DNA from 2 places in the Streptomyces huasconensis genome. Region 2 is predicted to be linked to the other one. Evidence: riboswitches for the same ligand, from Rfam matches in the RefSeq annotation. Region 2 holds a riboswitch; the other holds the start of a gene.
What was found. Region 2 has a riboswitch for glycine ahead of gcvP (aminomethyl-transferring glycine dehydrogenase). Riboswitches for the same ligand answer to the same signal wherever they lie in the genome.

Region 1: linked by a shared signal. The riboswitch ahead of gcvT (glycine cleavage system aminomethyltransferase GcvT) and the one ahead of gcvP (aminomethyl-transferring glycine dehydrogenase) in region 2 are both predicted to bind glycine.

What each region holds. Positions count from the first base shown of each region.
Region 1 is NZ_CP086119.1:5,689,687-5,705,051, forward strand. Features, by position in the region: gene J2N69_RS25980 (YncE family protein) at 1-359, shown strand, start outside; gene J2N69_RS25985 (glycoside hydrolase family 25 protein) at 484-1,035, shown strand; gene J2N69_RS25990 (NADPH-dependent F420 reductase) at 1,058-1,717, opposite strand; gene J2N69_RS25995 (FadR/GntR family transcriptional regulator) at 1,836-2,531, opposite strand; gene leuA (2-isopropylmalate synthase) at 2,870-4,591, shown strand; gene J2N69_RS26005 (ABC transporter ATP-binding protein) at 4,588-5,412, shown strand; gene J2N69_RS26010 (EF-hand domain-containing protein) at 5,475-5,687, opposite strand; gene J2N69_RS26015 (L-serine ammonia-lyase) at 5,837-7,237, opposite strand; gene glyA (serine hydroxymethyltransferase) at 7,391-8,653, opposite strand; gene gcvH (glycine cleavage system protein GcvH) at 8,664-9,041, opposite strand; gene gcvT (glycine cleavage system aminomethyltransferase GcvT) at 9,139-10,323, opposite strand; glycine riboswitch at 10,359-10,474, opposite strand; glycine riboswitch at 10,475-10,578, opposite strand; gene J2N69_RS26035 (AAA family ATPase) at 10,710-11,399, shown strand; gene J2N69_RS26040 (enhanced serine sensitivity protein SseB) at 11,461-12,240, shown strand; gene J2N69_RS26045 (enhanced serine sensitivity protein SseB C-terminal domain-containing protein) at 12,427-13,239, shown strand; gene J2N69_RS26050 (ABC transporter permease) at 13,547-14,551, shown strand; gene J2N69_RS26055 (ABC transporter substrate-binding protein) at 14,653-15,365, shown strand, end outside.
Region 2 is NZ_CP086119.1:1,083,730-1,099,094, forward strand. Features, by position in the region: gene J2N69_RS04825 (hotdog family protein) at 1-2,005, shown strand, start outside; gene J2N69_RS04830 (PfaD family polyunsaturated fatty acid/polyketide biosynthesis protein) at 2,002-3,672, shown strand; gene J2N69_RS04835 (PhzF family phenazine biosynthesis protein) at 3,746-4,567, shown strand; gene J2N69_RS04840 (CPBP family intramembrane glutamic endopeptidase) at 4,653-5,435, opposite strand; gene J2N69_RS04845 (glutamate-cysteine ligase family protein) at 5,680-7,212, opposite strand; gene J2N69_RS04850 (hypothetical protein) at 7,700-8,293, shown strand; gene J2N69_RS04855 (DUF5999 family protein) at 8,620-8,826, shown strand; gene gcvP (aminomethyl-transferring glycine dehydrogenase) at 8,958-11,846, opposite strand; glycine riboswitch at 12,042-12,140, opposite strand; gene J2N69_RS04865 (PRC-barrel domain-containing protein) at 12,282-12,659, shown strand; gene J2N69_RS04870 (DNA polymerase IV) at 12,702-14,156, opposite strand; gene J2N69_RS04875 (MerR family transcriptional regulator) at 14,217-14,828, opposite strand; gene J2N69_RS04880 (bifunctional nuclease family protein) at 14,998-15,365, opposite strand, start outside.

The sequences.
Region 1 (15,365 bases), 4.6 Mb from region 2:
CGAAGCCGAAGCTGCTGCGCACCGGCAAGGGCTGCCACGGCCTGTACGTCAGCCGCGACTCCAAGGAGATGTACATCTCCAACCGCGGCGAGGGCTCCATCTCCGTCTTCGACTTCCCGAAGAACAGGCTCACGAAGAAGTGGAAGCTCCCGCAGGGCGGCAGCCCCGACATGGGCGGCGTCTCGGCGGACGGCAACACGCTCTGGCTGTCCGGCCGTTACGACGACGAGGTGTACGCCGTCGACACCCGCACCGGCGTCCAGCTCGCCCGCATCCCCGTGGGCAGCGGCCCGCACGGCCTGGCCGTCTACCCGCAGCCCGGCCGGTACTCACTCGGACACACCGGCATCTTCCGTTGACGGAGTGACAGGTTGACGGATTGACGGTTGTAGGTTCGGTTGATGGTTCATCGATGCCAACACCGGGCACCAAATGGGCAGTTCGTAAACCCCCCCACGGTACTGCCCCTCCCGGAGGACGCCCATGCTGCGTGGCATCGATGTCAGTTCCTACCAGTCGACGTTCGACACCGACGGCCTTGCCTTCGTCATCATCAAGGCGACGGAGGGGCGTTCGTACGTCAACCCGAGACTCTCCGCCCAGACGAAGCTGGCCCGCGACGGCGGCTGCGTCGTCGGCTACTACCACTTCCTGTGGCCGGGGAACATCGCGGACCAGGCCAAGTACTTCGTGAGCAAGGCCCCCGAGAGGGCGGGGGACTTGCTCGCGGTGGACTGGGAGTGGACGGGGGATCACACGCGGGCGACCAACGGCGAGAAGGACCGCTTCATCCGCGAGGTGAAGCGGCTCCGTCCCGCTCACCGGGTGCTGCTCTATTGCAACCGCGACTTCTGGCTGACCCACGACTCGACCTCCTACGCGGGCGACGGCCTGTGGATCGCCGACTACGTGAGCGCGGGCAAGCCCCGCATCAAGGCGAAGTGGACGTTCCACCAGTACACGTCGACGCCACTGGACAAGAACGTCGCCCGCTTCGAGAGCGAGGCCGCGCTGCGGGAGTGGGCGGCGCCCTAGCCGGCCGTGTCAGGGGTCGGTGTCAGGCGCGCCACTCGGCCGTGCGTTCCGGGGAGGCCGCTTCGAGGGCCTTGCGGATCTCCTCGACGCCGCCCCGGTTGCCGTACACGGGTGTTCCGGGCTGCTGGCGCCAGGAGTTGTCCTGGCCGCCGTTGTCGACGGTGTCAAAGCCGAGTTCGTCGAGGAGTTCGCGTACGACCTTCTTGGCGGCCTCGTCGTCGCCGGACACCGGCAGGGCGACGCGGTCCGGGGCGCCCTTGGGGCGGGGCTTGTCGAGGATGTCATCGGCGTATGTGCCGTTGAAGGCCTTGATGACGGGGTGGCCGATCTGCCGTTCCGTCCAGCGGCTCTCGGGCAGGCCCTCCTCGATCTCGGCGATCCTGCCGTCGCGCTGCTGCGGGTAGTAGTTGCCGGTGTCGATGACGGCGACGTTCTCCGCCGCGCCGTCGAGGAAGCCGGCCGGCAGCGCGGGCACGGCCTTGAGCGGGATCGTCACGACGACGACCTGCGCGCCGCGCGCGGCCTCCTCGACGCGGACGGGCGTCGCGCCGGTCTCCTCGGCGAGGGCGGTCAGAGTGTGCGGGCCGCGCGAGTTGGCGACGGAGACGTCGTGGCCGAGGGCGGTGAGGCGACGGGTGAGGTTGCCGCCGATGTTGCCCGCGCCGATGATGCCGATCTTCATGACTGCTCCTCCGGTGGACCGCTGTGGTAACGGAGGTAACCTCCGGATTCGGCGGGCTATTCCGTGGCGGCGGCACGGCATCCGGAACAGCGCGCCGCTCGGCCCCCGCGCGCGCCGCTCAGTCCTCCTGCGCGAGCAGCAGCCGCAACGTCGCCTGCAGTTCGGCCTGCGCCACCCGCGCCGCCCCTTCCGCGTCCATCGACTCCACGGCACGCACCAGGTCCGCGTGCGCGGCGTCGCCGTGGTCCGCCTCCTCGCGGCGTACGTCGATGAGTTCGAGCAGGTCGATGAGGCCTTGCCGCAGCGCGGGCATGAACTCCGCGAACAGGTCGGTCAGCACGGGGTTGCGCGCCGCCGCCACGACCGCCGCGTGCAGGGCGATGTCGGCGTCGACGAACGCCGCGTCGCCCCCGGCCGCCGCGGCCCTGCGACCGTCCAGCGCGGCCCGCATCGCCGTGATGTCCTCGTCGGTGCGCCGCAGCGCCGCGAGCCGGGCCGCCTGCACCTCCACCAGCATCCGCACCTCGTACACGTCGGTGACCGCCGCCCGCCGCAGCCGGGCCGGCCAGTCCGCGACGGGTTCCGTGGCGACGACGAAGACGCCGGCGCCCTGCCGCGCCCGCACCAGCCCGGCCCCGGCGAGCGCGCGCAGGGCCTCCCGCAGGGTGGAGCGGCCCACGCCGAGCTCCTTGGCGAGCGTCGTCTCACCCGGCAGCTTCGTGCCGACGGGCCAGTGGCCGCCGGTGATCTGCTCGCGCAGCCGGGCGGCGGCCTGCTCGACGAGGGGGCTGGGGCGTACGGAGTCGAGGGGCATGGAGGGACCTTTTCCGGCGGGAGGAGTTGAGGGAGGGGGGAGTGGTTGTCGGAGGAGTAGTTGTCCGACGAGTACTTGTCCGACGAGTACTTGTCCGACGAGTACTTGTCTGAGGACCTGAGGTGTCGCTACTCTAGCGCCATGATCTTCCGCGGTCACCTCCTTCTCGGCTGCCGCGGCGGGGCCTGAAGCGACCGGCACCCCGCCGCGGGGTGCCGTGCTGCCGGTCAACCCGACCGAGCCCAGCCAGGAGCAGACCTCCCGTGATCCGGCCTCCCGCGCCCACACCGCCCACCACCGCGCCCACCTACGACTGGAACCCGCAGCGCCCCGGCCCCATGCCGTACCACCGCTACCGCCCCTACCAGGAGCGGGTGCACGTCCCCGTACCCGCCGATCAGCGGCGGAGTTGGCCGGAGGCGCGCATCGAGCGCGCGCCCCTGTGGGTGCCCGTCGATCTGCGCGACGGCAACCAGGCGCTCGCCGAGCCGATGGACACAGGCCGCAAGCGGCGGTTCTTCGATCTGCTCGTCTCGATGGGGTTCAAGGAGATCGAGGTCGGCTATCCGTCGGCCAGCAGGACCGACTTCGACTTCGTCCGCCACCTCGCACGGCACGCTGGCGGAAGCGGTGGCGGCGCCCTGCCCGACGACGTGACCGTCGTCGTCTTCACACCCGCCAAGCCCGAGCTGATCGACCGTACCTTCGAGTCGATCGAGGGGCTGCCGCGCGCCGTCGTCCACCTCTACATCCCCACCTCGCCCGTCTGGCGTGACGTGGTCCTCGGGCGGTCGCGCGCCGAGGTGTACGAGGTCGTGAAGGAGGCCGCGGCCCACATGGCGCGGCTCGCCGACGCACGGCCGGGCGCCGACATCCGCTTCCAGTTCGCGCCGGAGACCTTCAACCTCACCGAGCCCGACTTCGTCCTCGAAGTCTGCGACGGCCTGACCGAACTGTGGGACGCGAGCCCCGACCGGCCCGTGACGCACAACCTGCCGGCGACCGTCGAGATCGCCACCCCGAACGTGTACGCGGACCAGATCGAGTACATGCACCGCAATCTCGCCCGGCGCGACTCCGTCATCCTCTCCGTCCACCCGCACAACGACCGCGGCACCGGCGTCGCCTGCGCCGAACTCGCCGTCCTCGCCGGGGCCCAGCGCGTCGAGGGCTGCCTCTTCGGCAACGGCGAGCGCACCGGCAACGTCGACCTGGTCACCCTCGCCCTCAACCTCTACGCCCAGGGCGTCGACCCGATGATCGACTTCTCCGACATCGACTCCGTGCGCGAGGTCGTCGAGCACTGCAACCGCCTGCCCGTGCACCCCCGCCACCCCTACGCCGGTGACCTCGTCCACACCGCGTTCTCCGGCACCCACCAGGACGCCATCGGCAAGGGCTTCGCCCAGCACGCCCGGCGCGCGGCGGAGCTGGGGGTGCCGGAGCGCGAGGCGCCGTGGGACGTCCCGTATCTGCCCGTCGACCCCGCCGACATCGGCCGCACCTACGAGGCGGTCATCCGCGTCAACTCCCAGTCGGGCAAGGGCGGCATGGCGTACCTGCTCCGGACCCGGCACGGCCTCGACCTGCCGCAGGGCATGCGCCCGGACTTCTCGCGCGTGGTGCAGGAGGCCACCGACGACAGCGGTCAGGAGGCGACGGCGAAGGAGTTGTACGAGCTGTTCCGCGCGACGTACGTCGCGCCCGGGCAGGACGGCGAGGTCGCCCTCTGCGCCTGGACCACCGACCGCGCCCCGGACGGCGCGCACCGCTTCGTCTGCACCCTGCGCGTGGGGGAGCGGACCGGTGACTTCGAGGGGGCGGGCAACGGCCCGCTCTCCGCCTTCGCCGACGCGCTCGCCGCCGCGGGGATCGGCGTCGACATCCTCGACTACGCCGAGCACGCGGTGGGGGAGGGCGGCGGCAGCGAGGCCGCCGCGTACGCGCGGTGCCGGGTCGGCGACGTCGTCCGCTGGGGCGCGGGCCTGGACACCTCCGTGCTGACCGCGTCCGTACAGGCCGTCCTCGCCGCCGTGAACCGGGCGGGGGCGGCAGGATGACCCGCCGGACCCCGCCGGCCGCCGGGGCCGCGGAGGCGGGCCCGCCCGTCCTGCACGCCGACGCCGTCACCGTCGTCCGCGACGGCCGCACCATCCTCGACGACGTCACCCTCACCGTCCGCCCCGGAGAGCACTGGGCGCTGCTCGGCCCCAACGGCGCGGGCAAGTCGACCCTGCTCGGCCTCTGCGGCGCCGTCGCCCACCCCACGCGCGGCACGGTCGAGGTGCTCGGCCGCCGCCTGGGCAGCGTCGACCTGCGCGACCTGCGGGCGTACGTCGGTCATGTGAACCCGCGCCATCCGCTGCGCTCCCCGCTGCCGGTCCGTGACGTCGTCCTCACCGGGGTGACCAACAGCGTCGAACCGGTGCCCCGTTGGCGCCCGACGCCCGAGCAGGAGGAGCGGGCCGGCCGGCTGATCGCCCTGCTCGGCCTCGCGCACCGCGCCGACGCGCGCTGGCCGACGCTCTCCCAGGGCGAACGCGGCCGCACCCTGATCGCGCGTTCCCTGATGCCGAGCCCGCGCCTCGTCCTGCTCGACGAACCCGCCACCGGCCTGGACCTCGCCGGACGCGAACGCCTGCTCGACAGCCTGGACGCCCTGCGCGCGACCCACCCGGAGCTGGCCACGGTCCTGGTCACGCACCACCTGGAGGAACTGCCCGCCGGCACCACCCACGCCCTGCTCCTGCGCGACGGCGCCACGCTCGCCTCCGGCGCCGTGGACGACGTACTCACCGGCGACTGGATCAGCAAGTGCTTCGACCACCCCGTGCGCCTGGAGCGCACGGAGGGGCGCTGGAGCGTGCGTACGCACCGCTGAGCGGCAGAACGGAGGGGCCCGGCGCGATCCACGCGCCGGGTCCCTCCGCCACCCGTGAACGACTACTTGTTCAGGCTCGCCCAGAACTCGTCGAACGACAGCCGCTTGTCCGCGTCGCTGTCCTTCGTGCCGATGACGGCCTCGGCCACCGTCTCCGTCATGTAGAAGTCGCCCATCTTGGCCATGGCGCTCTTCCACTCGGCCGCCGTGATGAAGCCGTCGCCGTCCGCGTCGAACTGGTCGAACGTCTTGCGCGCTTCCTCGATGTCCGCCACCGGATCATCCACCCCTTCTTGGTGCACTACTGACGGGGGTCAGGGTATCCGCCGCCCCCCGCTGGGATCACAAGGAGTACACCCATGGCCATGGCCATGGCCTCTGCCGCAGGCGGAGTGATCCGCCGCGGCTCACGGCGCCGGCGCCCTCAGCACTCGATGATGTTCACCGCGAGGCCGCCCCGCGCCGTCTCCTTGTACTTGACGCTCATGTCGGCGCCCGTCTCCTTCATGGTCTTGATGACCTTGTCGAGGGAGACCTTGTGGGAGCCGTCGCCCCGCATCGCCATCTTCGCGGCGGTCACGGCCTTCACGGCCGCCATGCCGTTGCGCTCGATGCACGGGATCTGGACGAGGCCGCCGACCGGGTCGCAGGTCAGGCCGAGGTTGTGCTCCATGCCGATCTCCGCGGCGTTCTCGACCTGCTCCGGGGAGCCGCCGAGGACCTCGGCGAGCGCGCCCGCCGCCATCGAGCAGGCGGAGCCGACCTCGCCCTGGCAGCCGACCTCGGCGCCGGAGATCGAGGCGTTCTCCTTGAAGAGCATGCCGATGGCGCCCGCGGCGAGCAGGAAGCGGACCACGGCGTCGTCCTTCTCCTCCTGGGAGGCGCCGCCGGGCACGAAGTTCATGTAGTAGTGCAGGACGGCCGGGATGATGCCCGCGGCGCCGTTGGTCGGGGCGGTCACGACGCGGCCGCCCGCGGCGTTCTCCTCGTTCACGGCCATGGCGTAGAGGGTGATCCACTCCATGGCGCGGGCCTGCGGGTCGCCCTCGGCGCGCAGCTGGCGGGCCGAGTTCGCGGCGCGGCGGCGGACCTTGAGGCCGCCCGGCAGGATGCCCTCGCGGGACATGCCGCGCGCGACGCAGGCCTGCATGACGCGCCAGATGTCGAGGAGGCCCTCACGGATCTCCTCCTCCGTGCGCCAGGCCTTCTCGTTCTCCAGCATCAGCGCGGAGATGGACAGGCCGGTCTCCTGGGCGAGGCGCAGCAGCTCGTCACCGGTGCGGAAGGGGTACTTCAGCACGGTGTCGTCGGGCACGATCGGGTTCTCGCCCTCCGCGCCCTCCTGCTCCAGCACGGTCTCGTCGACGACGAAGCCGCCGCCCACCGAGTAGTACGTCTTCTCCAGGAGGAGGGCGCCCTCATGGTCGTACGCGAAGATCGTCATGCCGTTGGCGTGGTACGGCAGGGCCTTGCGGCGGTGCAGGATCAGGTCCGCGTCGAAGTCGAAGCCGATCTCGTGCATGCCGAGGAGGCTGAGGCGGCCGCTGCTCTTGATCGCCTCGACCCGGGCGTCGGCACTCTCCACGTTCACCGTGCGCGGCGACTCGCCCTCCAGGCCGAGCAGCACGGCCTTCGGGGTGCCGTGGCCGTGGCCGGTGGCGCCGAGCGAGCCGAACAGCTCGGCCCGTATGGCGGTGGTGTGGGCCATGAGGCCCTCGTTCTTGAGGCGGCTCGCGAACATGCGGGCCGCGCGCATCGGACCGACCGTGTGGGAGCTGGACGGGCCGATGCCGATCGAGAACAGGTCGAAGACCGAGATGGCCACGGGGAGACTCCAAAGACGAAAAGATCAAGAGGCGGACGTGGTGCGGGGCACCCTGCTCACTGTCCAGTGTGCGGGGTGCCCCGACCTTTCGTACGTACGAACAAAAGCGTACGAAACTGCTCCGGCCTGAAGTGTACGAAAAAGCGTACGAAACTACTTCAGGCCGGGGTACAACGGGTGCTTGTCGGCCAGGGCCGTCACGCGGGCCTTGAGGGCGTCCGCGTCGAAGCCCGGCTTGAGGGCCTCGGCGATGACGTCGGCGACCTCGCGGAAGTCCTCCGCCTGGAAGCCGCGCGTGGCGAGCGCCGGGGTGCCGATCCGCAGGCCCGAGGTGACCATCGGGGGGCGCGGGTCGTTCGGGATCGCGTTGCGGTTGACCGTGATGCCGACCTCGTGGAGGCGGTCCTCGGCCTGCTGCCCGTCCAGCTCGGAGTTGCGCAGGTCCACCAGGACCAGGTGCACGTCCGTGCCGCCGGACAGGACGTCGACGCCGACGGCCTTCGCGTCGTTCTGGACGAGGCGCTCGGCCAGGATGCGGGCGCCGTCCAGGGTGCGCTGCTGGCGCTCCTTGAACTCCTCGCTCGCCGCGACCTTGAAGGAGACGGCCTTGGCCGCGATCACGTGCTCCAGCGGGCCGCCCTGGAAGCCGGGGAAGACCGCGGAGTTCAGCTTCTTCGCGAACTCCTTGCTGCGGGCCAGGATGACACCGCCGCGCGGGCCGCCCAGAGTCTTGTGCGTGGTGGAGGTCACCACGTCCGCGTACGGCACCGGGTTCGGGTGCAGACCGGCGGCGACCAGACCGGCGAAGTGCGCCATGTCGACCCACAGGTACGCGCCGACCTCGTCGGCGATGCGGCGGAACTCGGCGAAGTCCAGGTGGCGCGGGTAGGCGGACCAGCCCGCGATGATCACCTTCGGGCTGTTCTCCTTCGCCAGGCGCTCGACCTCGGCCATGTCGACCAGGCCGGCGTCGTCCACGTGGTAGGGGACCACGTTGAACTGCTTGCCGGAGAAGTTCAGGCGCATGCCGTGGGTGAGGTGACCGCCGTGCGCCAGGTCCAGGCCGAGGATCGTGTCGCCGGGCTGGGCGATCGCGAAGAGGGCGGCCTGGTTGGCGGAGGCGCCGGAGTGCGGCTGGACGTTGGCGTACTCGGCGCCGAACAGCTCCTTGATCCGGTCGATGGCGATCTGCTCGGCGACGTCGACGTGCTCGCAGCCGCCGTAGTAGCGGCGGCCGGGGTAGCCCTCCGCGTACTTGTTGGTGAGGACCGTGCCCTGGGCCTCCATGACGGCGACCGGAGCGAAGTTCTCCGAGGCGATCATTTCCAGGGTGGACTGCTGACGGTGGAGCTCGGCGTCGACGGCGGCGGCGACCTCCGGGTCCAGCTCGTGCAGAGGGGTGTTCAGAAGCGACATCGGGAGATCCTTAGCTGCCGGAGAACTCGGTGTACTCGTCCGCGGAGAGCAGGTCCTTCGGCTCCTCCGTGGTCCGGACCTTGAAGAGCCAACCGCCCTCGAACGGCGCGGAGTTCACCAGCGACGGGTCGTCCACGACGTCCTGGTTGGCCTCGACGACCTCGCCGGTCACCGGGGAGTACAGATCGCTGACGGACTTGGTCGACTCCAGCTCGCCGCAGGTCTCGCCCGCGGTCACCGTGTCGCCGACCTCCGGAAGCTGCACGAAGACGACGTCACCGAGCGCGTTGGCCGCGTGCTCCGTGATGCCGACCGTCGAGACGCCCTCCTGGGCGTCCGACAGCCACTCGTGCTCCTTGCTGTAACGCAGCTGCTGGGGGTTGCTCATGACCTGAATTCTCCTGTACGCGGGTGGGTGCTGCGGAACGGGAAAGATGTGCGGGGGATCACGTCCGCCGTGCGGGAGACGAGCGCCGCCGGGGGTGTCACTTCTGGCGCTTGTAGAAGGGCAGCGCCACGACCTCGTACGGCTCGTGCGTACCACGGATGTCCACGCCCACACCCGGCGTGCCCGGGGCGGCGTGCTCCGCGTCGACGTACGCCATCGCGATCGGCTTGCCCAGCGTCGGGGAGGGGGCGCCGGAGGTGACCTCGCCGATGACCTTGCCGTCGGCGACCACGGAGAAGCCCGCGCGCGGGACGCGGCGGCCCTCGGCGATCAGGCCGACGAGCTTGCGCGGCGGGGCGGACTCGGCGCGCTCGGCGGCGGCCGCGAGCGCCTCGCGCCCCACGAAGGAGTCCGCCCGCGACGTCTTCTCGAACTTCACGACCCGGCCGAGCCCGGCGTCGAACGGTGTCAGCTCGGCGGTCAGCTCGTGCCCGTACAGCGGCATGCCCGCCTCCAGGCGCAGCGTGTCGCGGCAGGAGAGGCCGGCCGGGACCATGCCGACGGGGGTGCCGGCCTCCATCAGCGCGTTCCACAGCTTCTCGGCGTCGCCGGGGGAGACGAACAGCTCGAAGCCGTCCTCGCCGGTGTAGCCCGTCCGGGCGATCAGCGCGGGGACGCCCGCGACGGTGCCGGGCAGACCCGCGTAGTACTTCAGGTTGTCCAGATCGGCGTCCGTGAGGGACTTCAGGATGCCGGGGGACTCGGGGCCCTGGACGGCGAGCAGCGCGTAGGCGTCGCGGTCGTCGCGGACCTCGGCGTCGAAGCCCTCGGCGCGGGCGGTGAGGGTGTCCAGGACGACCTGCGCGTTGGAGGCGTTGGCGACGACCATGTACTCGGGGGCCTCGGCCTCCCCGAGCCGGTAGACGATCAGGTCGTCCAGGATGCCGCCGTCCTCGGCGACGATCATCGTGTAGCGGGCGCGGCCGACCCCGATGGAGCCGATGTTGCCGACCAGCGAGAAGTTCAGGAAGTCGACGGCCTCGGGGCCGGTGACGGTGATCTCGCCCATGTGGGAGAGGTCGAAGAGGCCGGCCTTGGTGCGCACGGCGTTGTGCTCGTCGCGCTCACTGCCGTACCGCAGCGGCATGTCCCAGCCCGCGAAGTCGGTCATGGTCGCGCCGAGCGCACGATGCACGGCTTGAAGAGGGCTGTGGCGCGCAGCGCCTTCGCTTGGGGTGGTGGTGGGAGACGGGTGGGAGGTCAGACGGGGGGCAGTGCTCATGAAGAAAACTCCCAGGGCATGACGGGCGAGGTCGATCCTCCCCATCTGTCATCGGAACCTGAGAGGTTCGCCGCGAGCGTCCCGGCATGCGGGACACGCGGCTTGCACCTTGGGTGGGGCCGACGGCTGCCGGCCCGCTTTTCAGATGTGCCTCGCCCGCGCGGTACGGGGCCTGAGAGATTCAAGGGAGGGACTTGCTCCTTCGGCGCCCCGGACCCATACGTGCTGGTCCGGGAACTCTCCCGCGCGGATTCAAACGGCCGGTATGGAGTTGGCGCGCACATCATTGCACGCGGCCCCGGCCGAGGGGACCTGTGGTCGCGTAATCCTCTTGTGCCGCATTACCTTCTCTTTACACTTGCCGGGGAAAGCAGTACGTGACAGCTATGGGGAGGCCGATCACGGTGCGCAGCAGGACGAGTGTCTACGCCACTACCACGGGGGTGGCGCTGCCGAAGCAGGCCGCCGCCCCGCTCCGGGAGGACTGCGGCCGACTCCCCGTGGCCGTCGTCCGTGACCTGCGCCGGCGCGCCGGGCACAGCCCGCACCGCCTCACCTTCGCCGAAGGCGACCTGGTCGTCGTCTCCGGCCTGCCCGGCGGCGGAAAGTCGACGCTCATGCGGCAGGCCGTCAGCGGCCCCCGCATCGACTCCCAGGACACCCGCGACCGCTGGGCGGCCCGCATGCCGGGATGGCTGCCGTACGCGGTCTACCGCCCCGTGGTCCGCCTCGCGCACTACGCGGGCCTGCGCCGCGCCCTGCGGTCGGGGACGAGCGTCGTCGTGCACGACTGCGGCACCCAGGCGTGGGTGCGCCGCTGGCTCGCCCGGGAGGCCGCGCGGCGCGGCAGGACGCTGCACCTGCTCCTCCTCGACGTCCCGGCGGACACCGCGCTCCAGGGCCAGCGCGAGCGCGGCCGCGGCGTCTCGCGGTACGCCTTCGCCCGGCACCGCGGAATGATCGCGCGGCTCGTGGCCGCCGCCGAGCGGGGCGACCTGCCGCGCGGCTGCGGCTCCGCGGTGCTGCTGGACCGCGCGGCGGCGCAGGTCCTGCGGGGGATCGCCTTCGACCGCTGAGGACCGGCGGCGTTAGGGTGCGAGCCGCAGGCAGAGCGGTCGCGAGCAGGGGTTGGGACAGATGGACTTTCCGGCGCAGGCACACGCCCATCCGTACATGGGATGGCCGGGCAACGAACTGGAGGAGGTCCTCGCGGCCTCCCTCGGCGCCCCCTCCTCGGCGGGTGCCCGCATCGTCGAGGTGCTGGGCCGCAGCCGCGTCTGGGTCCCGCTGCCCAACGGCGGCGGCCCCGACAGCGGCACCCTCGACCTGCCCACCCTGGAGATCGACGGACAGGCGTACGTCCCCGTCTTCACCTCCGAGCAGCAGTTCCGCCAGGCCCTCGGCGACGCGGCGGACCGCATGGGGTGCACGGTGGCGCCCGCCGTCGAGTTCGCCCGCGGCCTCCCGCCGCAGCTGGGCATCGCGCTGAACCCCGACGGCACCGTCGGCGTCCCGCTGCCGCCGCCCGCCGTGGCCGAACTGTGCCGGGCCGGCCGCACCCCGCTGGACGGGCCGGCCACCGGCGGCCGGGTCCGCCTCTTCGAGCCGGACTGGCAGGAGGACCCGGTGGACTTCCTGGCCGCCGCGGGCCGGGAGTTCGAGGCGGCGGGCGTCGTGCTCACCGCGCGCCGCTGCCTGGCCGCCATCGAGACGGACGACCCGACGCTCTTCGTCGGCGTCGAACTGACCACCTGGGAGGGCGACGCCCGCGACCTCCCCATGCAGGCCCTCTCCCGCGCCCTCACCCACACCCCGGTGCCCTGGCCGGTCAACCTGGTCCTGCTGGACGTGGCCCAGGACCCGGTGGGCGAATGGCTGCGGGCGAAGGTGCGGCCGTTCTACCTGCGCGGAGCCTGAGGAGCCGCCCCCCTGCCCCCGGCGGCGGAGGCGGCGCGTCCGCGCGGATCGACGTGACATACGTCAAGTCCGGGCCGGGATCGACGCTTAAGCTGGTTCCATGACCCGGCCGGGGCACCGCCATGCCGTCCGGTGGGGTCACGGGTTCATCGAGTCGTCGGGTTCGGCGTGAAGGGGCGGTTACGGGTGAGTGCGTCGGGCACGGCCGCGGGCGATGGAGTCTCCGCCGGTCGAGCGCAGCCGAGACCTGGGGGACAGGTCGAGCAGCTGCTGCGCCAAGTGACGCCGGGGCGTTACGACGCGTACGAGGCACTGCTGCGCGCGCTCGCCGCCGACCAGCTGTGGATGCTGCTCTGGCACGGCCAGGCCGGCTCCCCCGACGCCCAGTACGGGAACATGGAGGTCGACGGCCTCGGCTACGCCCCCTGCGTGACCTCCGCCCAGGAGCTCTCCGCCAGCGGCTGGAACCGCAGCTACGAAGTCGTGCGCGGCATCGACGTCGCCCGCACCCTGTACCCCGACCACTACGGCCTGTGGCTCAATCCGCACGCTCCCGGCGGCGGCGTCGGCATCCCCTGGCCGGACCTGCGACGGATCGCCGCCGGCCTCGACCTGCTGCCCGCGGGACCGCTCAGGCTGACCGAGCCGAGCATCGAAATCCCCCAGTTCTACGCCCTGTTGACGCAGAACGCGCACCGCACCCCCGCCGTGCGCTCGCTGCGCCGCGCCTGGGTGCAGCCCGCGCTCGGGGCGCCCTATCTGGCCATCGGCCTCGACGTGTACGACACCTCGCCGCCGTCGGTCGGCTCGGTGCGCACGATGATGCAGCAGTCCATCTCCGCCGTCCCGGACGGCCTGCCCGTGTCGACGGTCGCGATGGCCGACGACCACGACCCGGTCGCGATGTGGCTGCGTGCCAACGCCCGGCCGTTCTACGACCGCGAGGCCCAGGCCGCCCCCGCCCCGGCGGGCGGGTACGGCTACCCGGCGCAGTACTGAGCGGCGATGAGCAGGCAGAACGGACACGATGTCCGTTCTGATGGGGGTGGGGCCCTATGGGCTCCGGTGGCGTCTTGCGCCCCAACTGCCCCGTGTTCGGCCCTCGTTCAGCCACGTCCGCATAACGGAACACCTCGATCAGCATCACGGTTGCGCATCCTTTCCCAGCCAAGTCTGGTAACAGATCGCAACGTGGATGAAGACTCCCGCACCAGGGGTCTTCGCCCCTGCGTACGACGGACTGATCACGTCGCTACAGCGGCAAGTGCGGGCCGGTCACCACCGGTTGAGAGGGGTCCCTGCCACGATGACGGCACCATTGCATGACACACCTGCGGACGCGGACCCGACCGAGGACGTCGCTCCCGCAGTTGATGCAGGGGTGAAGAAGGTCGAGGGGCGGTCCCTCAAGCAGATCGCCTGGAATCGCCTGAAGCGGGACAAGGTCGCCCTAGCGGGCGGCATCACGGTGGTCCTCCTGATCCTGGTCGCGGTCTTCGCGCCCCTGATCGTGAGCCTTCTTGGCCACCCACCCAACGACTTCCACCAGGAGGAGCTCGACGAGCTGACCAACCTCCCCAAGGGGGCGCTCGGCGGTGTGAGCAGTGACTTCCTCTTCGGGGTCGAGCCCAACAAGGGCCGTGACGTCTTCAGCCGCATCGTCTACGGCGCGCGGATCTCACTCCTGGTGGCGTTCCTCGCCGCGGTCGTCGCCGTGGTGCTCGGCACGCTCTTCGGGATCATCGCCGGTTACTTCGGCGGCTGGGTCGACGCGCTGATCAGCCGGGTGATGGACGTGCTGCTCTCCTTCCCGCAGCTGCTCTTCATCATCTCCCTCGTCTCCGTGCTCCCCGACGACCTGCTCGGCCTGACCGGCTCCAGCGTGCGCGTAGCGATCCTCGTCCTGGTCATCGGCTTCTTCGGCTGGCCCTACGTCGGACGCATCGTCAGAGGCCAGACACTCTCGCTCCGCGAGCGCGAGTACGTGGAAGCGGCCCGCAGCCTCGGCGGCGGCAAGCGCCACATCCTCTTCCGGGAGCTGCTGCCCAACCTGGTCGCCCCGATCACCGTCTACGCGACGCTGATGATCCCGACCAACATCCTCACGGAGGCGGCCCTCAGCTTCCTCGGCGCCGGTGTCCGGCCGCCGACGGCCTCCTGGGGCGGCATGCTGCGCGACGCGCTGGCGACGTACGAGCACGACCCGATGTTCATGGTCTTCCCCGGGGTGACGATCTTCATCACGGTCATGGCCTTCAACCTCTTCGGTGACGGGCTGCGCGACGCGCTCGATCCGAAGGGGACGCGCTAGCAGCCCGCAACTGACTTGCCCCTGCCGCATGTCAGGCGGCTCCCACCATGGTTCTCCGGCACTCAAGGCCAAGGACCGCGAATCTCGGAGGTTACGAGAAAATGCCCACAGTTTCCTCGAAACGACGGCTCACCGCTGGTGCCGCCCTCGTGGTCGCGGCGCTGGTGACCACCACGGCGTGCGGCGGCGGTGACGGCGACGGCGACGAGTCGAAGGGTGCCGGCTACAACGCGGCGCTCAACAAGGTCGCCAACCCGTCGAAGAAGAAGGGGGGCACGCTGAGGATGGTCGGCAAGCAGGACCTCGACTCGGCCGACCCCCAGCGCACCTACTACGGCATGTCGTGGGACTTCGTGCGCTTCTACACCCGCCAGCTCGTGTCCTATGACACCAAGCCGGGGAAGGCGGGCACGAAGCTGGTCCCGGACCTCGCCACCTCCACGGCGAAGATCTCCGACGACGGCAAGACCTACACGTACAAGCTGCGCTCCGGCCTCACCTGGGAGGACGGCTCCAAGCTGACCTCCAAGGACATCAAGTACGGCATCGAGCGCTCCTGGGCGACGGACACCATCACCGGTGGTCCGGGGTACCTCCGCCACGCCCTCGACCCCGACTCGAAGTACAAGGGCCCCTACAAGGACGAGGGTGGCCTGAAGGCGATCCAGACGCCCGACGACCAGACCATCGTCTTCAAACTGCCCAAGCGCAACGGTGACTTCGAGCAGTTCCTCGCCATGCCCACCGGTTCGCCGGTGAAGAAGTCCAAGGACACCAAGGCGAAGTACACGACGCGTCCGTTCTCCTCGGGACC
Region 2 (15,365 bases):
ACCATCCCCTCGCGGACGTGCCCAGGCGGTGCTGGCCTCGGCCCTGGACGAGTTGCGGCGGCGTGCGGCGGAGCCCGTCGGCCAAGCCGTCCACCGGCTCGTCTGGCACCAGGCGGTGCTCGCTCCCCCCGCCGCCCCGACGGTCCGGACCGTCGCTGCCGACCTGGCGGCGGGCCTCGTCTGCCACGTCCACGACGGCGGCCGCGCGATCGCCGAACTGTCGGTGCCGGCCGGCGACGTCGACCTCGCCGTGCCCACCGGAGCGCCGTACCCGCCCGACGTACGGCCCCTGGCGCGGACCACGGTCGACCGGTGCGACGCCGGGCAACTGGACGCTCTGGCCTCGGGAGAGGTCTCCGCCGTGTTCGGGGAGGCCTTCGACCAGTCACACGTGGAGGCCCGCCACAGGGTCGCGGCGGGCAGTGAACGCGTTCTGGACGCGGTGACACACCTGGACGCCCGCGGCGGCCCCCTGCGCCAGGGCCTGCTCACCGCGGAGTTCACGGCGTGCGGCGGCGCCATGGGCCCGGCACAGCTGTGGGACGCCTGTTACGAGGCGGTGCGGGTCCTCGTGCTGCACCGGGGCCTGCATCTCGCCGTACCCGCCGCTCATGTCGCCCCGCTGCCGGGGAGGCCCACCCTGCTCCAGGCCGACGTCCGGGTCCCCGCGGGCACGCCCTTGCGGATGACGGTGCGGGTACGGGAGTCGGTGCTGCGCCCTCGCCCCGCGCTCGTGGCCGACGCCGACGTCACGACGTCCGCCGGGCAACCGGTCGCGCGCGTACGGGCCGTGGGGATGGCGGTGCTGGGCGCCGCGCCCGACGGGGGCACCGCCGTGGCCGGTGCCGCCGCGTGCCGTCTGTCGTCGGCGCGCCGCCCCGTCCTGCTCGGCGAACCGGGCATGGCCGAGATCGCGGAGGGCGACACCCCGGCCCGGCCCGGCTCCCCGTCCGCCGCGGCGCCACCGGCCACGAAGGTCCGCCCGCGCCTGCCCCGCGGCGACATGCTGATGGTCGACCGCGTGGTGTGGACCGCGCCCGGGGGCGGGGCCGACGGCAGGGGGGCGACGGGCGCCGCGGAGTACGACATGCCCGTGGACCCCTGGTACTGCCGCGAGAGCGGTACAGCACCGCCCCCGCCCCTGGCCCTGATGGAGATGGCCCTCCAGCCGGCCCACCTGCTCGGGGCCTTCGAGGGCGCGACCGCGCGCTTCCCCGACCAGGACTTCGTGTGCCGCAACCTCGAAGGGCGGGCCCGGCTCCTGCGCCCGGTCGACGCGCGCGGCTCCACCGTCGGCCAGCGGGCGACGCTGCGGTCCAGCACCCTGCTGCCCGGCGCCGTCCTCCAGTCGTACGAGGTCGAACTCGCCGCCCACGGCGAGAACTTCCATATTGCCGAGACCACCCAGGGATACTTCACCAGGGACCTGCTTGACCGGCAGCGGGGGCTGGACGGCGGTGCGGCGTCCCGGCCGTGGCTGCACCGGCACCCCGTACCCGACCGGGACCTGCTGCGCCTCGACGCCCGTGACGACGCCCGGCTGGGCACGGGCCGCATGTGCCTGCTGGAGGACGTCACCATCGCGGCGGACGGCGGCCGTCACGGCCGGGGCTACGTACTGTCCACCACATCGGTGCGCGACGACGACTGGTACTTCGCACAGCACTTCGCCCACGACCCCGTGATGCCGGAATCCACGGGTGTCCAGATGCTCTACGAGGCCCTGCACGCCTTCGCGCTGCACACACCGGTCACCGCGGGTCTGCGGGGACCGCGGCTGCGCGTCGCCGTCGGCGAGGAGCTGCGCTGGTCCTGCCGCGGCCAGATCCTGCGCCACCACGAACAGGTCCAGGCGGAGCTGCACATCACGGCCGTCAACCGTGACGCCGACCGGGTCCTGCTGCGCGCGGACGGCGACCTGTGGCGCGACGGCCTGCGGATCTGCCACCTCGAAAACATCGCGGTGGTCGCCGAGGGGGCCACCGCCGAGGAGAACCGTCCATGAACCTTCTTCCGGCACGTCCTCCGGCACAGCCCGTGACAGATCCTCCGGCCCGGCTTCGGGGGCAAGATCCCTACGCCATCCTCGCGGACCTGGAGAACCCGGTCTACGTCATCGGTGACAGCGGCACCGTCCGGCTGTCCGCGCGGCCGCCCGCCGGAGGTCAGGCCCTGCTCGCGGCCGCCGCCCCGCTGCCCCCGGGCCGCCTGGGCCCGGCCGCCTTCCGCGCCCACCACGGCGTACAGGCCAACTACATGGCCGGGGCCATGGCCGGTGGCATCGCAGGGACGGAGCTGGTGCGGGCCCTGGCCCGGGCCGGGTACCTGGCCTCGTTCGGGGCCGCAGGGCTCTCCGCCGGCCGCCTGGACGCGGCGCTCGGCACCCTGGCCCGTGACCTGCCCGGCACCCCGTACGCCTGCAACCTGATCCACACTCCGTCCGCGCCGCGCCTGGAGGGCCTGTGCGTCGACCTCTGCCTGCGGCATCGGGTGCGGTGCGTGGAGGCCTCCGCGTTCGTCCAGCTCACCCCCGACCTGGTGCGCTACCGGGCCACCGGGCTGCGGCGGGGCCGGGACGGAAGCGTCACCGTCGCCCATCGGGTCGTGGCGAAGGTCTCCCTCCCGCAGACCGCCGAGATGTTTCTGCGCCCGGCGCCGGAAGCACTCGTGACCGAACTGCTCCGGCTCGGGGCACTCACCGTGGAGCAGGCGGAGCTGGCGCGGACCGTGCCGATGGCGGACGACGTCACGGTCGAAGCGGACTCGGGCGGACACACCGACCGGCGCGCCCTGTCCGTCGTCCTGCCCGCGGTCCTGGCCCTGCGCGACCGTATCGGCGAGGAGCGGAGCAGGACGTCGATGCCCGTGGTGTCCGCCGTGCCCGCCGTGCGCGTGGGCGCGGCCGGCGGGATCGGCACACCGCACGCGGTCGCCGCCGCCTTCGCCCTGGGAGCGGAGTACGTGGTCACGGGCTCCGTCAACCAGGCCACGGTCGAGGCGGCCACCGGCGACGCCGTCAAGCGCCTGCTGGCGACGGCCGACGTGACCGACTGCCTGATGGCGCCCGCCGCCGACATGTTCGAGCAGGGCGTCACCGTCCAGGTCCTGGGCCGGGGCACGCTCTTCGCCGGACGCGCCGCGCTCCTCCACCGTCTCTACCGCGACCACGACAGCCTCGACGACCTCTCGGCGGAGCAGCGGCGGCACCTGGAGGAACGGGTGCTCGGGCTGCCGGTGGAGGAGGTGTGGCGGCAGACCCGCGCCTACCTCGGCACGCACGACGCGGGCCGCCTCGCACGCGCCGACGCCGATCCCAAGCACCGCATGGCTCTCGTCTTCCGCTGGTACCTGGCCAACGCCTCCCGGTGGGCGACCGCGGGAGACCAACGGCGTTCGTCCGACTGGCAGATCTGGTGCGGGCCCGCGATGGGGGCGTTCAACCAGTGGACGCGGGACACCGCGCTCGCCGAACCGGACGGCCGCCACGCCGCGGACATCGCCGGGCACCTCATGCGGGGTGCCGCCTACCTCACGCGCCTGCACCACCTGCGGTCGTCGGGGGTCCACCTGCCACGGTCCTGCGACCAGTACCGGCTGCCGCCCGCACGGCGGGTCCCGCCCCCGGCGGACGCGGCGCCGAGACGGACCCCCTGCCAATCAGTCCACTCATAAGGCCGCCCAATCAGTCCACCAACCCGGAATTGGCCTTACCGGCCCGGGTCACTGGCCTGGCAAGGTCAACGGCATGGCGACTTCACACCGCATCCGCATCATCGACGCCTTCACCGACCGCCCCTTCGGGGGCAACCCGGCGGGCGTCCTGCTCCTCGACGCCTTCCCTGACGGCACCTGGCTCCAGCACGTGGCCAGGGAGGTCAACCAGTCCGAGACCGCGTTCGCCCACCGCCTCCCCGAGGGCGGCGCGGCGGACTGGGCGCTGCGCTGGTTCACGCCGGCCGCCGAGGTCGATCTCTGCGGTCACGCCACTTTGGCCACCGCCCACGTCCTGCACACCACCGGCGCCGCCACCGGCCCCGTCCGCTTCGCCACGCGCGGCGGCGTCCTCACCGCCACCGCGCACGACGACGGCACCCTCACCCTCGACTTCCCCACCGCCCCCCTCACCGCCACCGAGGTCCCCGCCGGCCTCGCCGAGGCCCTGGGCAGCGAGCCGCTCGCCGCGTACGACACGGGGCGGCACTTGGGCGACCTGCTGGTGGAGCTCGCCGACGAGAAGACGGTTCGGTCGCTCACCCCCGACCACAAAGCCCTCGCGCGCTACTCGAAGCGCGGCATCGTCGCCACGGCACAGGCCGAGGACCCCGCCCGCGACTACGACTTCGTCTCCCGCGGCTTCTTCCCCCGCGTCGGCATCGACGAGGACCCCGTCACGGGCAGCGCGCACACCGCCCTCGCCCCCTTCTGGTCCGAGCGCCTGGGCCGCACCACGCTGACGGGCCTTCAGGCCTCGGCCCGTACCGGCCTGGTCCGCACGGAGGTACGCGGCGACCGCACCCTCCTGACGGGCCGCGCGGTCACGGTCATCGAGGGCGAACTCTTCGCCTGACGGCGCCGCCGCCCCCGTACGGCACGGTGGGGACGTACGAGAAACCACACGCGTACGTCCCCCCACAGCCGACCCGAAGCCCCCCTCAAGAGGGCGTGGGCAGCCACCCCACCTTCCCCGCGAGCAGCGCGTAGCCGACGAACGCCCCGACATCCAGCAGAGTGTGGGCCGCGACCAGCGGGCCCACCCGGCCCCACCTGCGGTAGAGCAGGACGAAGACCACTCCCATCGCCACGTTTCCGAGGAACCCGCCGATGCCCTGATACAGGTGGTAGGAGCCGCGCAGCACGGAACTGCCCACCAGCGCGGCCATCGGCGTCCACCCCAACTGCCCGCATCTGCGCAGCAGGTAGCCGACGACGATCACTTCCTCCAGGACCGCGTTCTGCGCCGCGGACAGCACGAGGACCGGGTACTTCCACCACACGTCCGGCAGCGCCTCCGGCACCACCGTGAGGTTGAAGCCGAACCCGCGGGCCGCGAGGTAGAAGGCGATGCCGAGGCTGCCGATGACCGCGGCGATCGCCGTGCCGCGCCCCAGGTCGGGCCACGCCCGCGTCCGGTCGAAGCCGAGCGTCCGCAGGCCCGCCCCCTCCCTCAGCAGGAGGTGCGCGACCAGGGCGACCGGCACCAGCGCACTGGCGATCCCGAACAACTGCCACGCCAGATCGAGCCACGGGCGCCCCGGTGCCGCCGACGCGTTCAACGTCGCCGCCTGGTCCTTCAGACCCCCCGGCCTGGTGACCGATCCGACAAAGCTGATCAGCGCGGACACCCCGCTCGCCCCGAGCGAGAGGGCCAGCACGAGCAACGTCTCGTCGCGCAGAATCCGCCGCGACCGCCCGCTTGCCGGACAAGAACCGTCCATCGGCCCCGGCTCCCCTTGCACTGACGCCTCCCGTTGAGTGATCCCGCCTGGCCCCCATCCTCGTACCACCCGCCTCAGGGGGCACCACCGCGATGGGAGGACGTCACAGCTTGCCCGATGAGCACGGGACACCCGCGCCCGGCCCCCGACCGCGCGCCTCCTGGGGACAACCGGGACTGAAGATCACCCTGGCCAGGCCCAGACCAGGCAGAGGCACAGCCTCAGGCCTAGCCCTTGCCCAGCCTCAGCGTGACACCCGCACCGCCGGTCGCAGATGCCCCACCGGCCACGTATGCACCGGCTCACCCTCGTGCATCAGCTCGCAGTACCGCTTGGTGGTCGCGGCCAGCGCCGCCTCCCTGGAGAGCCCGCTGTCCACGGCGCCGTGGTACGTCGCGGCCTGCCATGACGCGCCGTTGACCCGCCGCCGGCACCGCTCCTCGATCACCCCGAGGTACAGATCCCGGTCGGCGGGCTCCACACCCCACGCGTCGAGCCCGGCGGCCGCCAGCGGCAGCAGTTCATCGCGTACGAGATCGACGGCGGGCACCTCGACGGTGCCGCCCGTGCCGCCGAGCCTGCCGCGCCGCGGCCACCGCAGCCGGGCGTCGATGCCGTACCGGCACGCGACGTCGAAGTTGTCGCGGGCGGCCTCGAATGGCAGCCGGGTCCACACGGGCCGCGCCTCCTCCGCGAGGGCCCGCACGAGCCCGTAGTAGAAGGCCACGTTGGCGATGACGTCGGTGACGGTGGGGCCCGCGGGCAGCACGCGGTTCTCCACGCGCAGATGCGGGACGCCGTCGGCGATGTCGTACACCGGGCGGTTCCATCGGTACACGGTGCCGTTGTGCAGGACGAGTTCGGCGAGCTGCGGCACACCGCCCGCGTCGATGACGCCCAGCGGGTCCTCGGCCTCCATGAGGGGCAGCAGCGCCGGGAAGTAGCGCAGATTCTCCTCGAAGAGTTCCAGGGGCCCGGTGATCCACCGCTCCCCGAACCAGGTGCGGGGCCGCACCCCCTGGGCTTGGAGTTCGGGCGGCCGCGTGTCCGTGGACTGGAGGAACAGCGGGGGCCGCGACTCGCGCCACAGCTCGCGCCCGAAGAGGAACGGCGCGTTGGCGCCCACGGCGACCTGCGCCGCGGCGACAGCCTGCGCGGCGTTCCACACGTCGGCGAACCGGCCCGGGGTGACCTGGAGATGCAGTTGCACCGAGGTGCAGGCCGCTTCCGGCACGATCGAGGCGGACGTGCAGGTCAGCCGCTCGACTCCCTCGATGTCGAGGGCGAAGCGCTCCCCGCGCGCCGCCACGATCTGCTCGTTCAACAGGGCGTAGCGGTCGACGTCGGAGAGGTTGGCGGAGACCATGTCCTGTCTGTTCAGGGTCGGCAGAATGCCGATCATGACGATCCCCGCGTCGACCTCGCCGGCTTTTCTGTGGGCGTAGTTGAGGCCGGTGCGCACTTCTTCGGCGAGCCGGTCGAGAACGCGTCCACCGAGCCGGTGCGGGGCAATGTTCACTTCCAGATTGAACATTCCGAGTTCTGTCTGGAAATCCTGGCTCGCGATGCGCTCCAGAACCTGCGCATTCAACATTCTCGGCAGTCCGTCGGGCCCGGCGAGATTCAACTCGATCTCCATGCCCATCAGATTCCTGGGCCGGTCGAACCGCTCCTCCTCCAACAGCCGCCGCAGCCCCGTCAGACACGCCCGCAGCTTCTTTCGGTACTGGTGGCGATCGGACAGGTCGAACGCGCCCGCCACGACCTTCTCACCCATCGAAGCGTCCCTCCTCGGACAGGCAGCCAAGGGTCCGGCCGCTGTGTACGGGGGATGATGCCCCGCCAATGTGATCGATAACGCCCCGCGGCGACGCGCCGGGCAGTAGGCTCGGGGACAGTTGGCGAGAGGCACATTCACCGGGCATGCGGCACGGTGAGGATTCCGTCCCGCAGAACCCGGTGAAAAGCACCGGCGTGAATCGGCCGACCGCTCGCCTCGCGCAATACGAGGTCACGGATGCGGAGCCCGCCCGAAATCGGGATAAAGCCCTCAGAAGTATGACCCGATATCGCCTTGCCCGCAATATCGAGCACGTCTAGCCGAAACACCGCTCGAACACCTCTCATATAAACTGCGCAATCTAGGCAGAGAGTTGGCGCTCGCGGTCCCCCGGCCCCCGCCCCCTCTGACCCAGAGCCTGACAGCGACGTCACGCACCTGCCCCCGCTCCACTGTGCCTGTCGAATGAGAGAGGCGACCCACCATGCCGCTGCATGTCCTCCCGGCCCCCGCGCCCGCCCTGCGCAGCGTTCTCGCGGCACTCGGTTCCCCCACCGCCGTACGCGAGGCCCGGACCCCGGCCCTCCGTGCCGCCCAGGGTTCCGTCCGGCCCGAACTCCCGCTGCCCGTCCATGTGCTGGGCCGCGCCACGCCCGATGGCGCGTCGTCCACCCGCCTCGCCGGCTGGCGCTTCATGATCCGCGGCGGCGAGCGCACCCTCGCCGCGGCCGACACGATGCTCACGCCGGACGGCTGGGCCTTCTCGCACTTCTTCGAGGGCCCCTACATCGCCTCCACCGAACGGGCCCTGCGGCACGCCGAGGCCATGCCGATGCCCTGCCAGCCCCGGCTGCTCTCCGTGCCCGAGCTCTACATGCTGACGCTCTGGCTGCACGGCGACTGCACCGACGAGGGCACCGAAGCACCCCTCGCCGCCACCGACCTGCTGGTCCCCCTGGCCCCCGCCCCGCCCGGCATCGCGGCCCACCGCCCGCACCGCGTCGCCGAGTTGCTCCCCGTCCTCACCCACCGCCTGACACCCGCGTCGCCCGCGCCCCTGCTCGGCTCGCCCGCCTGACCCACCGCGCCCTCCGGTCACCCGTGCCCCGCCGCCGCCCGGCCGCGGGGCACGGCGCTGCGCCCTGGCGCACGCCCCCACCCAGGTGGACTAGCCCGGTCGGGCCACCCCGAACCACCCGAAGAGACGGGGAAGTTGAGCTGAACCGCCCGGGCGGGTGATACGTCATTAAGCAGTAAGAACCGAGGCTGCAAAATCCCTGCGGATTGACTCCCGTGGGGCAACACTGGGAACGGACCGACTACAAACGGGGGGCGGTTATGACCACCGCATCGAACCGCAGCACAGACGTCACCACCATCTCACCGCAGCGAAAGAACCCTTCCATGTGCCAGCACCAACCACCGTGCCCGACAGCCGACTCCACCGACCGGGAAGCCGCGCTCCTCATGGCGAGCCACCCGGAGCAGGGCTGGAGCCTGCTGTGCAACGGCGTCCTGCTCTTCGAGGACACCGGTGAGCTGCTGCCGGACGGCCAGATCATCGCCCCGCACCGACCGTTGGGCACCGACCACGTCATGACGGCCGCCTGACCGCCGCCGACACGGACGCACAAACGCACGCACGCCGCACCACCGCAGTACGGATCACACACGAGGGGCCGGCCCGGAGAGAACTCTCCGCACCGGCCCCGAGGCATGCCCGCGACCCACGGGCTCCGTCATCAGTCCTCGTACGCGTCCAGCGGCGGGCACGAGCAGACGAGGTTCCGGTCGCCGTACGCCTGGTCGATGCGGCGCACCGGCGGCCAGTACTTGTCCGCCGCGGCGACCCCGGCCGGGAAGACGGCCTCCTCACGGCTGTAGCCGTGCTCCCACTCACCGCCGAGCGCGGCCGCGGTGTGCGGCGCGTTCCGCAGCGGGTTGTCGTCGGCGGCCCACTCGCCCGAGCCGACCTTCTCGATCTCCCGCCGGATGGCGATCATCGCGTCGCAGAACCGGTCGATCTCGGCGAGGTCCTCGCTCTCGGTCGGCTCGATCATCAGCGTCCCCGCGACCGGGAACGACATGGTCGGCGCGTGGAAGCCGTAGTCGATGAGCCGCTTGGCGATGTCGTCGACGCTGACCCCGGTCGCCTTGCTGATCGGCCGCAGGTCGACGATGCACTCGTGCGCGACGAGCCCGGCGGGGCCGGTGTACAGCACCGGGTAGTGCGGCTCCAGGCGCTTGGCGATGTAGTTGGCGGAGAGCACCGCGACCTGGGTGGCACGCTTGAGCCCCTCGCCGCCCATCAGACGTACGTACGACCAGGAGATCGGCAGAATCCCGGCGGAGCCCCACGGCGCGGCGGAGATCGGGCCGACGCCGGTCTTCGGGCCCGCGGCGGGCTGGAGCGGGTGGTTGGGCAGGTACGGCGCGAGGTGCTCGCGCACGCCGACCGGGCCGACACCGGGACCGCCGCCGCCGTGCGGGATGCAGAAGGTCTTGTGCAGGTTCAGGTGCGAGACGTCGCCGCCGAAGTGCCCGGGCTTGGCGAGCCCCACCAGCGCGTTGAGGTTGGCGCCGTCCACATAGACCTGGCCGCCGGCCTCGTGCACCTCCGCGCAGATGTCGGCGACGTGCTCCTCGAACACACCGTGCGTCGAGGGGTACGTGATCATGAGCACCGCCAGCTCGTCGCGGTGCTTCTCGATCTTGGCGCGCAGGTCCTCGGCGTCGATCTCGCCGTCGTCGGCGGTCTTCACGACGACGACCTTCATGCCGGCCATGACGGCGCTCGCCGCGTTCGTGCCGTGCGCGGAGGACGGGATGAGGCAGACGGTGCGCTGGTCGTCGCCGTTGGCGCGGTGGTAGCCGCGTACGGCGAGGAGGCCGGCCAGCTCACCCTGCGACCCGGCGTTGGGCTGGAGGGAGACCTTGTCGTACCCGGTGACCTCCGCGAGCCGCTCCTCCAGCTCACGGATGAGCGTCAGATACCCCTGCGCCTGCTGGGCGGGGGCGAAGGGGTGCAGCTGCCCGAACTCGGGCCAGGTGACCGGCTCCATCTCGGTGGTCGCGTTGAGCTTCATCGTGCAGGAGCCCAGCGGGATCATGCCGCGGTCGAGCGCGTAGTCCCGGTCGGCGAGCCTGCGCAGGTAGCGCAGCATCGAGGTCTCGGAGCGGTACTGGTGGAAGACCGGGTGCGTGAGGTAGTCGTCCGTACGCAGCAGGTCCGCGGGCAGCGTGTCCGCGACCTCGGCGTCGAGCGCGTCGACGTCGGCCTCGACCCCGAAGGCGCCCCACACGGCGGTCAGCTGGCGGCGGGTGGTGGTCTCGTCACAGGCGAGCGAGACGTGGTCGGCGTCGACCCGGCGGATGTTGACGCCGTTCTCGCGGGCGGCGGAGACGATTCCGTCGGCCTTGCCGGGCACACGCACGGTCAGCGTGTCGAAGTACGCGCCGTGGACGACCTCGACGCCACCCGCCTTCAGGCCCGCGGCGAGCAGCGTCGCGTACCGGTGGGTGCGCCGCGCGATGGACTTCAGCCCGTCGGGGCCGTGGTAGACGGCGTACATCCCGGCCATGACGGCGAGCAGCACCTGAGCGGTGCAGATGTTGCTGGTGGCCTTTTCGCGGCGGATGTGCTGCTCACGGGTCTGCAGCGCGAGGCGGTACGCCTTGTTGCCGTCGGCGTCGACGGAGACGCCGACGAGCCGCCCGGGCAGGCTGCGCGCGAACTTCTCGCGCACCGCCATGTAACCGGCGTGCGGACCGCCGAAGCCCATCGGCACACCGAAGCGCTGCGTCGTACCGACGGCGATGTCCGCCCCCAGCTCGCCGGGCGAGGTGAGCAGCGTCAGCGCGAGCAGGTCGGCGGCGACCGTGACGACGGCACCCAGTTCGTGCGCCTCGTCGATCAGCGACTTGATGTCGCGTACGGCACCGGAGGCGCCGGGGTACTGCAGCAGGACGCCCACGACACCGCGCTCGGCGGCCTCGGCCGGAATACCGGTGCTCAGATCAGCGACGACGACCTCGACACCGGTCGGCTCGGCGCGGGTCCGGATGACGGCGATGGTCTGCGGCAGCGCGTCGGCGTCGACGAGGAAGACGCCGTCCTTGACCTTGCCCATGCGCCGCGACAGGGCCATGGCCTCGGCGGCGGCCGTGCCCTCGTCGAGCAGCGAGGCACCGGAGGTGGGCAGACCGGTCAGCTCGGCGACCATGGTCTGGAAGTTCAGGAGCGCTTCGAGGCGGCCCTGGGAGATCTCGGGCTGGTACGGCGTGTACGCGGTGTACCAGGCGGGGTTCTCCATGACGTTCCGCAGGATCACGGGCGGCGTGAAGGTGCCGTAGTACCCGAGCCCGATCATGGAGTCGAGCACCTGGTTCCGGTCGGCCAGCGAGCGCAGCTCGGCGAGCACCTCGGCCTCGGAGCGGGCGCCGGGCAGCTTCAGCGCCTCGGCGTTCTTGATCACATCCGGCACCGCGGCGGCCGTCAGCTCGTCGAGGGAGCCGTACCCGACCTGGGCGAGCATCTTCGCCCGCGCTTCCGCATCGGGCCCGATGTGCCGCTGCTCGAAGGGGATGCCCTGTTCGAGCTCGGAGAGCGGGATGCGATTGGTGGCAGTCATTGCGGAGGCCTCCTGGTCTGCGCGACCTACGAGGGGTACCACGGCGCGGGTACCCGGACGGCCTCCCCCTCTGTCATCTCAACCTGAGAGCTTCACCGGGGGACACCCGCGAAGGCGCCGTCCCGGCTTTCACCGTCGGTGAGGAAGGGGTTCGAACGTGCCCGCCCGTACGCCCGCCCTGCTTTCCAGAGTGACCTCGTCCGTGCGGTACGTGTGCCTGAGAGATTCCGGGGAGGATTTGCTCCTTCGGCGCCTCCGGAATCGTGACCCGGAGAGCTCTCCCGCACGGGGTCAGCAGCCAGCGCCAGCCTACCAGCGCGGACCTCAGCCGTTCCCTCGAGTGGCCGACTGCCCCGAAGTGCTCTTACGTAGTGAGTACGAGCGGACAAAGATGAGTGACGCCCACATCCGACCCCGCGATCAGCTGGAGGGCCCGTGCAGACCGACATCGATCCGCGCAATCTGATCGGCCGCAAGGCGTTCGACCGCAACGGGGCGAAGATCGGAACGATCGACGAGATCTATCTCGACGACGCCACCGGCGCGCCGGAGTGGGCGGCCATACGCACGGGCCTGTTCAGCCGCGACGCCTTCGTCCCCCTGGAGCCGAGCGAACTGGTCGACGACGGCACCCTGCGCATCCCGTTCGACCGCGACCTGATCAAGGACGCCCCGGACTTCGGCGTGGGCCGCCACCTCTCCCCCGCCCAGGAACTCCAGCTCTACCACCACTACGGCCTGGACACCACGCTCCCGCAGCGCCCGCCCCCGGACCACGACTTCGGCCACATCGCGGGCGCGGACCCGTCCTGACCCACGCCGGCGGCTCCTCCACCGGTCCCCGCCCGGCAGCCCTCACCCAGGGACGACCTCCTCACCCTCGACGCAGGACGGCGCTTCGACCACAGCGGGCAGCTCCCCCGCACGGCCCGGCCGCTCCACCAGTGGCAACGGCTCCGCCGGCTCCAGCAGCGGATCATCCGTACGGAACGTCCGCACCCGCCCCGGCTCGGACCCCGGCGTCTCGAAGCGCACCGTCACCCGCCCCAGCCCGCTGCCCTGCACCCACCCGTGCCCGTACTCGGCATGCCGCACATCGAGCCCGGCCGCCCAACGCCGCTCCACCGGCCCCACCGGCACCTCAGCACCCACCGCCTCCGGCTCCCCGGGCGACGCCCCTTCCGCCTCACCACCGTTGTCCGGCTCCGTCTGGACCTCACCGGACACCTCCGCGTCCGCCGCCGCCTGCGCGAAGAGGTCCTCCTGGGTGTAGTCGGCGAGTCCCGTGACGCCCACCCCCAGCAGCCGCACCCCTCCCGTGGTGTCCACGGACTCCAGCAGCCGCGCCGCGGCCTCCCGCACCACTCCGGGGTCGTCCGTGGGCCCCCGCAACGTCTCGGACCGCGTCAGCGTCGAGAAGTCGAACCGCCGCACCTTCAGCACGATGGTCCGCCCCGAGTGCCCCGCCGCCCGCAGCCGCTGCACACACCGGTCGGCGAGCCGGGCGACCTCCCCCCTGACCCGCAGCCGGTCATGGATGTCCACGTCATAGGTGTCCTCGACACTGACCGACTTGGTGTCCCGCTCCGCCACCACGGGCCGCTCGTCGCGCGCCAGCGCCATCGCGTACAACGACCCGCCGTGCGCCTTTCCGAGCAGCCGTACGAGTTCGTCCTCCCCGGCCTCGGCGATCTCCTCGACGGTGGTGATCCCGGCCCGCCGCAGATGGTCCCCGGTGGCAGGCCCGACCCCGGGCAGCGTCCGCACCGACATCGGCCCCAGCAGCGCCCGCTCCGTGCCCGGCGCTATGAGCCTGAGCCCGTCCGGCTTCGCCTCCTCGGAGGCGATCTTCGCCAGCATCTTGGACGCGGCGAGCCCCACGGACGCGGTCAGCCCGGTCACCGCCTTGATGTCCGCCCGCAACCGCTCCCCCACGGCCCTGGCCGACGCCTCGTCATCGGCGACGCCACCCGCCTCCAGATCCACGAAGGCCTCGTCCAGACTGAGCGGCTCCACCAGCGGCGACAGCTCCCGCAGCAGCCCCATGACCTGCTCGCTGATCTCGCGGTACAACCCGAAGCGCGGTACGAGATAGGCGGCGTTCGGCGCGAGACGGCGCGCCTGCCCCATCGGCATCGCCGAGTGCACACCGAACCGCCGCGCCTCATAGGAGGCCGTGGCCACGACACCCCGCGGCCCCAGACCGCCCACCACCACGGCCTTCCCCCGCAGGCTCGGCTTCGCGGCCTGCTCGGCGGACGCGTAGAAGGCATCCATGTCCAGATGCAGGATCGTCGGCGCGCTTCTCACATCTTTGATGCTGCCTTACGCCACTGACAACGCGCCGCCGACAGCGCCCCCGCCGACGGCTCAGACCGCCTTGTTGCGCCGCCTGGCCAGCTCATCGGCCGGGTTGTGGCCGACCAGCGTCTCACCGGTGTCGACCCGCTCCCCGTGCAGCTGGGAGAGCGCGGCCTCGACGTCCCGCCACACCACGCCCACGGCGATCCCGAAGACCCCCTGCCCACCCTGCAACAGCTCGTGGACCTCGCTGGGAGACGTGCACTCGTAGACCGTCGCGCCGTCGCTCATCAGCGTCATCCGCTCAAGGTCACGGAACCCGCGCTCCCGCAGGTGCTGGACCGTCGTACGGATGTTCTGCAGCGATACCCCGGTGTCGAGGAACCGCTTGACGACCTTCAGGACGACGACGTCCCGGAAGCTGTAGAGCCGCTGGGTACCGGAGCCACCGGCGGCGCGCACACTCGGCTCGACCAGGCCCGTGCGGGCCCAGTAGTCGAGCTGGCGATACGTGATGCCCGCGGCCGCGCACGCGGTCGGACCGCGATACCCGATCTGCTCGGAATGCTCGAACGTCGCGTCCCCGCTCCCCTGGACCACCACCGGCTTCGGAGAGTGATCGGCCGCGCTGTGAAACGGGTACGGACCACCCACCGCCGTACCGTCGCCGCTGCTTCTCACGCCGACCTCCGTCCTTGACCTGCCTTCTCGACGGTAGGCAGTCACCAGGGGCTCGTCAACGATCGCCACACTCGCCACGCCGAGTGATAATCACCCTGAGAGTGGTTTCGCGTGCCTCGACACGGGGAAAGGCTTGTCGAATGGCCCGAAACGGACCGCTGAGAGCGGTTCACTGGCTGTTGGTGCCGAAGTCCTCGGGCGAGATCTGGTCGAGGAACTCGCGGAACTTCTCCACCTCGTCCTCCTGCTCGTCCGGAATCGCGATCCCGGCGTCGTCGAGGACACCGTCGCTTCCGTAGATCGGCGTTCCCGTGCGCAGCGCCAGCGCTATGGCGTCGGACGGCCGCGCGCTCACCTCCACTCCGCTGGCGAAGACCAGCTCGGCGTAGAACACCCCTTCCCGCAGGTCGGTGATGCGCACTTCGGAGAGCTCCTGGCCCACCGCGTCCAGCACGTCCTTGAACAGGTCGTGGGTCAGCGGCCGTGCGGGTGCCATGCCCTGCTGCGCGAAGGCGATGGCAGTCGCCTCACCTGGTC